3 regions of the Sodalis sp. RH22 genome follow, and region 1 is predicted to be linked to each of the others. Evidence: predicted binding sites of a transcription regulator. Region 1 holds the regulator's gene; each other region holds the start of a gene.
The links. Region 1 encodes ArgR, which controls arginine synthesis, uptake and breakdown. Its sites were predicted from a motif close to ANTGAATAAAAATACANT; they were not measured.

Region 1 (3,279 bases):
GGCGGTGCTGGAACCGCGCTCCAACACCATGAAAATGGGCTTGAATAAAAATGAGCTGGCGCCTTCGCTGGGCCGCGCCGACGAGGTATTTTTATTCCAGCCCCAGCATATTCCCTGGCAGGTGAGCGAGGTGGCGGAGGCGTGCGTACAGCCGGCGCATTGGAGCGCCGATGTCGATACGCTGGTGGAAATGATTGTCAAGACGTCGCAACCGGGCGATTACATTCTGGTGATGAGCAACGGCGGCTTCGGCGGCATTCATGAAAAACTGCTGGCGCAGTTAAACCTGAAAGCCGGCCTGGCGGTGTAGGCGCCGTGCGCAAGCCAAAAAAAACCCCCGCAAGCGGGGGAAAAGGTTCGCCGGATAGGACGACGAGAGGGAATCGGCTGTCCGCGTCTTGGGTTATTACTGGACACAGGAATAACTGAGGGCGACGACGGCATAACCGCTTTGACTTCTGGAGTAAACTCTTTCTGCACTGCGTTATTGATTATTTTTTCAAGCCTTGACGAACCCGCCGGCTTTCAGCAATTCAGCCCAGGGCGCGGCGGCAAGTCGCTGCCGGTGCCCTCCATCCATGCGCTTATTTATACAACTCGGCCGTGGCGTGCCAGGTATCATTTTCACGGGCTTCCGTGATGTGGTATGCCGTTGCGCCTTTGGCTTGAGCAGCTTGATTCAGCGCCTGATGGATGTCGGAAGGCGCGCCCGCGATCCCGCCTACGCTTACGGTGCCGAACGAATGCAAGCCGCTGGCCTGATCCTGCGAGATTGATTCTGCGGCGAAGGCGCCGAAAGATAAGGCTGACATTACGGTCATCAGTGATACTGCGGTTTTAATTTTCATGTTTTATACCTCTACTATTCTTTTGACTGACGTTCTTCATGCTGTTCTTTATTGCTGACAACAGGATGAAAACGTGATGTTCATCACGAAACAAAGTATACACTAGTAACGGCAGGTATTAGTAGTTTGCTCATAATTTATTATGAAACTTTATTTTTGTACTTTCGCATGATATAAGAAAAAGCTATTAAAAGTGGTTGAATAATATACAATTCATGTTAAATAATTGTAATTTCAATCAGATAGCGGTTTTTAGCCAAACGTGCTGTCTGGCCGGCTTCCGGCGGTGGAAACCACCGCGGTGAAACCATAGAGAGAATATTAGCGGGGCTTAGGGCCACAAAGGCAGCATCATTTGTGGCGTGATTACGCTTTTGCAGCGGCATAAAAGCGATGAAAAGCACGAATGTTAGGCGCTGGCGTTATAACGCGCCCGATCGTCGGCTTAGAGTTCCTGTTCAAACAGAATAAGGATGGCTTCGTAAAGCTGCTTTACGCTAAAACCCTTGGCGGGGGTGGTAAAGATCGTATCGTCCCCGGCTATGGTGCCCAGGATGCCTTCGGATTTACCCAGGGAATCCAGCAGCCGCGCGATAAGCTGGGCGGCGCCGGGACTGGTATGGATAACGATAACCGCGTCGTTGTGATCGACATCCAGCACCAGGTTTTTCAGCGGACTGCTGGTGGTGGGCACGCCCAGCTCCGCCGGCAGGCAATAGACCATTTCCATCTTCGCGTTGCGGGTCCTTACCGCGCCGAATTTAGTCAGCATCCTTGATACCTTGGACTGGTTAATATTTTCAAATCCCTGTTCTTGCAATGCAAAAACGATTTCACCTTGGGAGCTGAATTTCTCTTCCTTAAGCAAGGCCTTAAAAGCTTTCACCAGTTCTTCTTGTTTAAAGTGGTTGCGCATATTTTCCCAAACCAGTAGCCAGTATTGTCCGACGAATTATGCATAAATTTGCATTTTTATGCAATAACAATGCGCAGCCACCGCCAGGATGGCCAAATTAAGTCGGCAAAACAATCAGCTTAGCAATATCTATTCAAACCGACCATGACCGGGCTCCCATATTTCATGGCCGTTAAAAGTAAAGAGAATGTTATTAATTTGATGTTGTTTTAACCATTGCTGTCGGTGTAGTGTGGACGCTAACCACGGGTATTGAACGGCGGCGACAGGCATTATCCGGTGAGGTCATCCGGCATGGGAATTCGGGCGGCTAATAGGGATAAAAAAGGGAAGTTAATGCGTCAATTCTCAAATTTGCGATCGCTGATTTGTTTTTACCCGTTTATGTCTCTATGATCATAACCAGATGATTTGACGGCATTTAATTTTTCCTATAATAATAAGGAGATTAGAATGAAAGTCGCAGTTCTCGGCGCAGCGGGTGGCATAGGCCAGGCCCTTGCCCTGTTGCTCAAAACCCAGCTCCCTCCAGGTTCAGAACTCTCTCTTTATGACATCGCCCCCGTAACGCCCGGCGTGGCGGTCGATCTCAGCCATATTCCCACCGCGGTCAAGATTAAGGGCTTTAGCGGCGAGGACGCAACCCCCGCCTTGGCAGGGGCGGACATCGTTCTTATTTCCGCCGGCGTGGCGCGTAAGCCCGGCATGGATCGCGCCGATCTGTTTAACGTCAATGCGGGCATTGTACGCAACCTGATCAACCAGGTGGCGAAAGCCTGTCCCACGGCGTTAATCGGCATTATCACCAATCCCGTCAATACCACCGTGGCGATTGCCGCTGAAGCGCTGAAGAAAGCCGGGGTGTATGACAAACGCAAGCTTTTCGGCGTCACTACCCTGGATATCATCCGTTCCAATACTTTTGTCGCCGAGCTGAAAGGCTTGCGGCCCGAGGACGTGGAAGTGCGTGTGATTGGCGGCCATTCCGGCGTCACTATCCTGCCTTTATTGTCACAGGTGAAAGGCGTGAGCTTCAGCGAGCAGGAAATCGCCGATCTCACCCGCCGTATCCAGAATGCCGGCACCGAGGTCGTGGAAGCGAAAGCCGGCGGCGGTTCGGCCACGTTATCAATGGGCCAGGCGGCGGCGCGGTTCGGCTTGTCGTTGGTGCGCGCCATGCAGGGTGAAGCCGGCGTGGTGGAATGCGCGTACGTTGAAGGGGACGGCGAATTTACCCGTTTCTTTGCCCAACCGCTGTTGTTGGGCAGACAAGGGCTGGAAGAACGTCAATCCATCGGTACCTTGAGCGCGTTCGAACAGCAGGCGCTGGAACAGATGAAGGATGTGCTGAAGAAAGATATCGAACTGGGCGAAAAATTCATTAATCAGTAGCCTGTACGCCGCGACCCGGAACCCTGGGCCGCGGCTGTTAGCGATCGCCATCGCACGTGCCGGCGGTGGGACGCGCCGGTCATCTGCCGGCCTCCGACCCTTTCCCCTTCATTTGGTCCCTTC
Region 2 (3,279 bases), 510 kb from region 1:
GGTTATCGCCGTGCGCACCATTCGCAGCGAGATGAATATCGCCCCCGGCAAACCGCTGGATGTCCTGGTGCGCGGCGCCACGGCGCTGACCCGCCGGCGGATTGCGGATAACAAGAGCTTTATCCAGACGCTGGCGCGGCTGCAGAGCCTGGATATCCTGGCGGACGGCGAGAAAGGCCCGGTCTCCATCGTCAAGCTGGTGGAGGAAGGCGAACTGCTGATCCCGATGGCGGGCATTATCGACAAAGCCCTGGAGCTGGACCGGCTGGCCAACGAAGTGCTGAAAATCGATACCGAGATCGGGCGCATCGAGAGCAAGCTGTCCAACGAAGGTTTTGTCGCCCGCGCGCCGGAAGCGGTGGTGGCGAAAGAGCGGGAAAAACTGGCGGGTTATGCCGACGCCAAGGCCAAGCTGCTGGAGCAGCAGGCGACCATCGCCAATTTATAGCTGACAACGAAAGCGTCACCTGCGGGCGTTTGCCGGTCAGGCCATGCCCGCGGGCATGAGGGCGAGCGTAAATCGTCCCTGGCGACATAGACGCGCGCTTATGGCTCACACGGAGGTGAGCCATAAGCGCGTGCCAACGTCCGCGCCGTCGTGCAAAGACGTGGGCGCTCGCTCGGTTCCCGGCCCGGCACACCCGCTTTCAGCGCGTGTGGAGGTTTGCCGGCAATCGACAAAAGTTTAACCGCCGTTTAATTTATTTGCATCCGCCGCCCGCGCGATGCTATTACTCATAACAATAAATCCAGAACGCTTAGTGTCTTTTTTCTTTTTTGGGTAATGACGATGTCCACAGCTACTTCAGTCAATATTCTGGTGCGCCCCATTACGCCGGAAGATAACCATGCCATTGCCGACGTCATTCGCCAGGTATCGGCCGAGTTCGGCCTGACGGCGGATAAAGGCTATACCGTCTCCGACCCGAACCTGGATAATCTGTACCAGCTCTACAGCCAGCCGCGCAGCGCGTACTGGGTGATTGAGTTTGAAGGCAGGATTGCCGGCGGCGGCGGCATTGCCCCGCTGGCCGGCGCGGATGTGGGGATATGTGAACTGCAGAAGATGTATTTTTTATCGGTCCTGCGCGGGCGCGGCCTGGCCCATGAGCTGGCGCTCAAGGCGCTGGACTTTGCCCGCGGGCAGGGGTTTACCCACTGTTACCTGGAAACCACCGCCACCCTGACCCGGGCCATAGCGCTGTATGAACGGCTGGGGTTTGGGCATATCGCCGGGCCGATGGGCCACACCGGACATGTGGATTGCGAAGTCACGATGCTTAAGCCTTTGATCTGACGGCGCGTATGGCCTTAGTGGCGGGTGCCGTTGTCGTCCTGATCCAGAAGGCCGCGCGCCGGCGGGGCCGAGCCGTCAATCCCCTCTTCGCCGTCCTCATCCGCTTCGTCGTCTTCGCCGTCTTCAAAATACGTGCCCCAGCCGTCATAATTAACGCCCAAGCGCTCGGCCAGGGTAAACAGCTGTTCGACCTGGGTGTCGATGAGTTCCGCGTTCAGCGCGATTTCGCTGACGGCGTCGCAGCACATCAGCACGGAGCCGTCTTCCACTTCCAGCTCTTCGGCATCGGTGACTTCATAACCCAGCTTGAAGGCTTCGACCGCGGCTTTTTCCAGCGTATCGAAATTCTCGGCGGACAGATGGTGTTCGATGGTGTAAAGCGCTTCCGGGTCGCTTCCATCTTCCAGCAGCTCTTCGATTATCAAACGCGTTTCGTCACGCTGCTCTTCCAGAAATTGATGTGCCATGCCCTCAATCCTCAATGCGTCGGTCGGCCTGTTAGGAACCTATTTTCCCACAGCCGGGGGTAAGGCTCCAGCTTAAACATGAAAGAATTGATATCAACACTTGAAATTGAATATTCATACATATAAAGTGAATTTAAATTCAATTTACAATTGATTAAGACCGGAGAACGCCGCATATGAGCCAGTTCTATCACCGTCATTTCCTGAAGTTATTGGATTTCACGCCCGCCGAGATCCATGAATTACTGGCCCTGGCCGCCAGCCTGAAGCGGGAAAAACAGTCCGGGCGGGAAACGCCGCGCCTGGCGGGTATAAATATCGCGCTCATCTTCGAAAAAGACTCGACCCGCACCCGCTGCTCTTTCGAAGTCGCCGCATTCGATCAGGGCGCGCGCGTCACCTATCTCGGCCCGAGCGGCAGCCAGATCGGACATAAGGAATCCATTAAGGATACCGCCCGGGTCCTGGGCCGGCTTTACGACGGCATTCAATACCGCGGCTACGGTCAGGAGATCGTCGAGACACTGGCGCGCCATGCCGGCGTGCCGGTGTGGAACGGGTTAACCACCGAGTTCCACCCTACCCAGTTACTGGCCGATCTGCTGACCATGCAGGAACACCTGCCGCAGAAAACCTTCGCGCAGATGGCGTTCGCCTACGTGGGGGACGCCCGCAACAATATGGGCAACAGCATGCTGGAAGCGGCGGCGCTGACCGGCCTGGATTTACGCCTGGTCGCCCCCAGCGCCTGTTGGCCGGATAAGCGGCTGGTGGCCCATTGCCGCGAACTGGCGCAACAGCGCGGCGGCAATATTACCCTGACCGAGGATATCGCGGCGGGCGTGCGCGAGGTGGATTTTATCTACACCGACGTTTGGGTTTCCATGGGCGAGGAGAAAGCCCTGTGGGGAGAGCGTATCGCCCTGCTGCGTCCCTACCAGGTCAATATGGCGATGCTCCGGCTGACCGGCAACCCAGAGGTGAAATTTCTGCACTGCCTGCCCGCGTTCCATGACGACCAGACCGGCGTAGGCAAACAAATGGCCGAACAATATGGCCTGGCCGGCGGCATGGAAGTGACCGACGAGGTGTTTGAATCGGCGCACAGCCTGGTATTCGATCAGGCGGAGAACCGGTTGCACACCATCAAAGCGGTGATGGTGGCAACGCTCGCGCGGGAATAAGCCGGCGTGCTATCTGTTCAGCGAACCAGGGCGGTGTCGATTTTCACCACCGCTTTGCGCACATGGGCCGGCGCGCCGACCGCGCACAGCGGTTTATGCACTTCGCCGGGGTAATACACCACAAAGTCGCCCGCCTGCATCACAAACTGTTTTTCCTGCTCGCCCGCGGCCAGGAAGGCAATATCCTTATCCGCCAGCCAGTCGGTATCGGTCTTGCCCGCCGGCAGGTTGCTGAAGGTCATGCCTTCCACGCCGTCCAGCACGATCTGGATATCGAGATATTTAGCGTGGAACTCGGCGCGACGCTTTTCCAGCAGATCGGTGCTGTCGT
Region 3 (3,279 bases), 720 kb from region 1:
CGCTGGCCTTTGCCGTCGAGAATGCCGCTGACATCGGACAATAAGATCAGATCGGCCCCCAGGGTGGCGGCCAGCGCGGTGGCGGCCTGGTCCGCATTGACGTTCATCAGCCGGCCGTCGGCGGTAATGCCGATAGAGCTGATAACCGGCAGGTAACCGGCGCCAAGCAAGGTATTTAACAACGCCGGCGAACCCGGCTGCGCCTTGCCGACATGGCCGAGTTTCTCATCAAGCGTTGTAACATCGACGCTATTGCCGTCGCCCAGGCATAACCCGACCGCCGGGATGGCATGTTTTTTTGACCAGGCCAGCAGGGTCTTATTGGCCGTGCCGGCCAGCGCGCCGGTGATGATATCAATCTGGTCCGCCGGCGTAACCCGCAGGCCGTTGACCTTGGTCACCGGCAGCGCCAGTTTTTTCATCAGCTCGTCCACCAGGCAACCGCCGCCATGGACAATCAGCAACGGGCGTTGATGCTGCGCGCGATAGCTGTCCAGCGCCGAAAATAAACGCTCCAGCGCCTCTTCGCTATCGAGTAACACGCCACCCAGTTTTATAATTAACGGATTCATTATTTTTATTACCTCGTCGCCAGCCGTTACAGCAGCGCCTGCGTTTGTGCAAAACCAAAGCGGATATTAGCGCATTGTACTGCCTGCGCGGCCGCTCCTTTTAATAAATTATCTTCGGTGGCCACCACGATTAAATGCTCGCCCTGCACCGCGAAGCCAATATCGCAAAACGGCAGTCCCACTACCGCCTTCAGCGCCGGCACGCCTTTCTCATACAACCGTACCAGGGGTTTATCGTGATAGGCGTTATGATAGGATTCGGCCACATCGCCCGCCGTCACGCCCGCGTTTAAGCGGCAGGTGATGGTGGCCAGGATACCGCGGGCAAAATTGCCTAAATGGGGGGTAAATATCACCGGGATGCCAAGATGGGCGGCGATTTCCGGCTGGTGGCGATGGGTAAATATGCCGTAGGGTTGCAGACTGACCTCGCAGACGCTGGTGGCAAGCGACGCTTTCCGGCCAGCGCCGCTGACGCCGCTGACGGCGTTGATCACCGGCCACTGGGCGTCGTTAAGCAGACCGCCGTCGACCAGCGGCTTGAGCGCCAGCTGGGACGCGGTGGGATAGCAGCCCGGCACGGCAATCAGTTGCGCCTGCTGCAACGCCTCGCCCTGCCATTCCGCCAGGCCGTAGACCGCCTTCGCCAGCCAGTCGGCATGCTGGTGTTCAAAACCATAATACTGGCTGTAGAACGATGCCTGATTGACGCGGAACGCGCCGGAGAGGTCGAACACCACGCAGCCGGCGGCCAGGAATACCGGCGCCAGATCGTGGCTGACCTCATGGGCGGTGGCGAGAAACACCACATCCACCGTTTTCGCCAGTTCAGCGGCGTCGATCAGGGGCAGCAGCGGTAAATCGACCACGCCCTTAAGCTGGGGATGCAGTTCGGACAGTAATTTCCCGGCATCCGCACTTTGCGCTGAAACCGCCAAAGCGGTTATGTTCATATGCGGGTGACGGTTGAGATAGGCCGCAAGCTCAGCTCCGGCGTATCCGCTGGCACCAACAATCAGCGTATTCAGCATGACTTTTGTTCACCTTCTTGATTTGCTATCACGACGAGAAGGGATCTCCAGCAACTCTTTGTCGCCTAAGTCGTCGCTTAAGCAACTATTCGCTGTTCACCCGCGAGGTCAAGCGTAGTAGTCTGGTAAGTATCCGTTTACTTTACGCTCAACGTTAGTGTATTTTTATTCACTATTATTGCATGAATATTGATACTATCCAAACTAAAGGCTGTCAACAGTGAAGACAAAATTACCCCCGTTTATGGAGTTGTACCGCGCCCTGATCGCCACGCCGTCCATCAGTGCCACCGACAGCGCCCTGGATCAAAGTAATCAGACCTTAATCAATTTGCTGGCGGGGTGGTTCACGACGCTGGGTTTCCAGGTCGAAATCCAGCCGGTGCCGGGCACGCGCAACAAATATAATATGCTGGCCCGTATCGGCAGCGGCGCCGGCGGCCTGCTGCTGACGGGGCACACCGATACCGTCCCGTTTGACGACGGACGCTGGACACGCGATCCCTTTACCCTGACCGAAGACAATAATAAGCTGTATGGCCTGGGCACCGCCGATATGAAAGGCTTTTTTGCCTTTATCCTCGACACGCTGCGCGATATCGATACCAGCAAGCTGCAAAAGCCATTATATATCCTCGCCACCGCCGATGAGGAAACCAGTATGGCGGGAGCCAGCTATTTCGCCCAGTCCAGCGAGCTGCGCCCGGATTGCGCCATTATCGGCGAACCGACCTCGCTGCAGCCGGTGCGCGCCCATAAAGGCCATATTTCCAATGCGGTGCGTATCCAGGGCCAATCAGGCCACTCCAGCGACCCGAGCCTGGGCGTTAACGCTATCGAACTGATGCACGAGGCCATTTCCCACCTGATGATACTACGCAATACGTTGCAGGAACGTTACCATCACCCGGCCTTCGACATCCCCTACCCCACCATGAATTTCGGCCACATCCACGGCGGTGATTCCGCCAATCGCATTTGCGGCTGTTGCGAGCTGCATATGGATATCCGCCCGCTGCCCGGCCTGACGCTCGGCGACCTGGACGGGTTATTGACCGAGGCCCTGGCGCCGGTAAGCGCGCGCTGGCCGGGACGGTTAACCATTACCGCCCTGCATCCGCCCATCCCCGGTTATGAATGCCCTGCGGACCATCGTCTGGTGGCAGTGGTGGAGACGTTGCTGGGCGTCAAAACCGATGTGGTCAATTACTGTACCGAAGCGCCGTTTATCCAGCAGCTGTGCCCCACTCTCGTCTTGGGCCCGGGATCGATAAAACAGGCGCATCAGCCCGACGAATATATTGATACCGCCTTTATTAAACCGACGCGGGAATTAATTTCCCAAGTGATACGACATTTCTGCCTGCAATGATCATCGCTGACTTTTTGTCCTTTGCCCCAGACTTCGCGCGCCTGGCCCCGTATGAAAGGCGCGGCCAGGTTTATGGCGATAAGTATTTCTTATAATCATTACATGTTGTTAACTTTCAAGAATTGACGCGATTTTAATGTTATATGGCGTGAATTGATGTCATTTGACGAATGAATGGATACATGGCTAGATAACGGTGGGTGATTTACGTCATTCGGGTGAAATAAATTTTCAGGTGAGTTGGATCAGGGTCCTTATGAACGAACAATATTCGGCAATGCGAAGCAACGTTAGTATGCTCGGG

Region 2: a site for ArgR is predicted at 1,891-1,908, ahead of argF (ornithine carbamoyltransferase). Genes of this name have one in related genera too.
Region 3: a site for ArgR is predicted at 1,760-1,777, ahead of argC (N-acetyl-gamma-glutamyl-phosphate reductase). Genes of this name have one in related genera too.

What each region holds. Positions count from the first base shown of each region.
Region 1 covers NZ_CP178731.1:2,975,143-2,978,421, reverse strand. Annotated here, with positions in the region: gene mpl (UDP-N-acetylmuramate:L-alanyl-gamma-D-glutamyl-meso-diaminopimelate ligase) at 1-310, shown strand, start outside; gene yhcN (peroxide/acid stress response protein YhcN) at 585-848, opposite strand; gene argR (transcriptional regulator ArgR) at 1,294-1,764, opposite strand; gene mdh (malate dehydrogenase) at 2,218-3,156, shown strand.
Region 2 covers NZ_CP178731.1:3,482,879-3,486,157, forward strand. Annotated here, with positions in the region: gene ACL2XN_RS15855 (valine--tRNA ligase) at 1-448, shown strand, start outside; gene ACL2XN_RS15860 (GNAT family N-acetyltransferase) at 791-1,297, shown strand; gene rraB (ribonuclease E inhibitor RraB) at 1,312-1,764, opposite strand; gene argF (ornithine carbamoyltransferase) at 1,941-2,948, shown strand; gene ACL2XN_RS15875 (YhcH/YjgK/YiaL family protein) at 2,966-3,279, opposite strand, start outside.
Region 3 covers NZ_CP178731.1:3,693,448-3,696,726, forward strand. Annotated here, with positions in the region: gene argB (acetylglutamate kinase) at 1-572, opposite strand, end outside; gene argC (N-acetyl-gamma-glutamyl-phosphate reductase) at 599-1,603, opposite strand; gene argE (acetylornithine deacetylase) at 1,824-2,975, shown strand; gene ppc (phosphoenolpyruvate carboxylase) at 3,232-3,279, shown strand, end outside.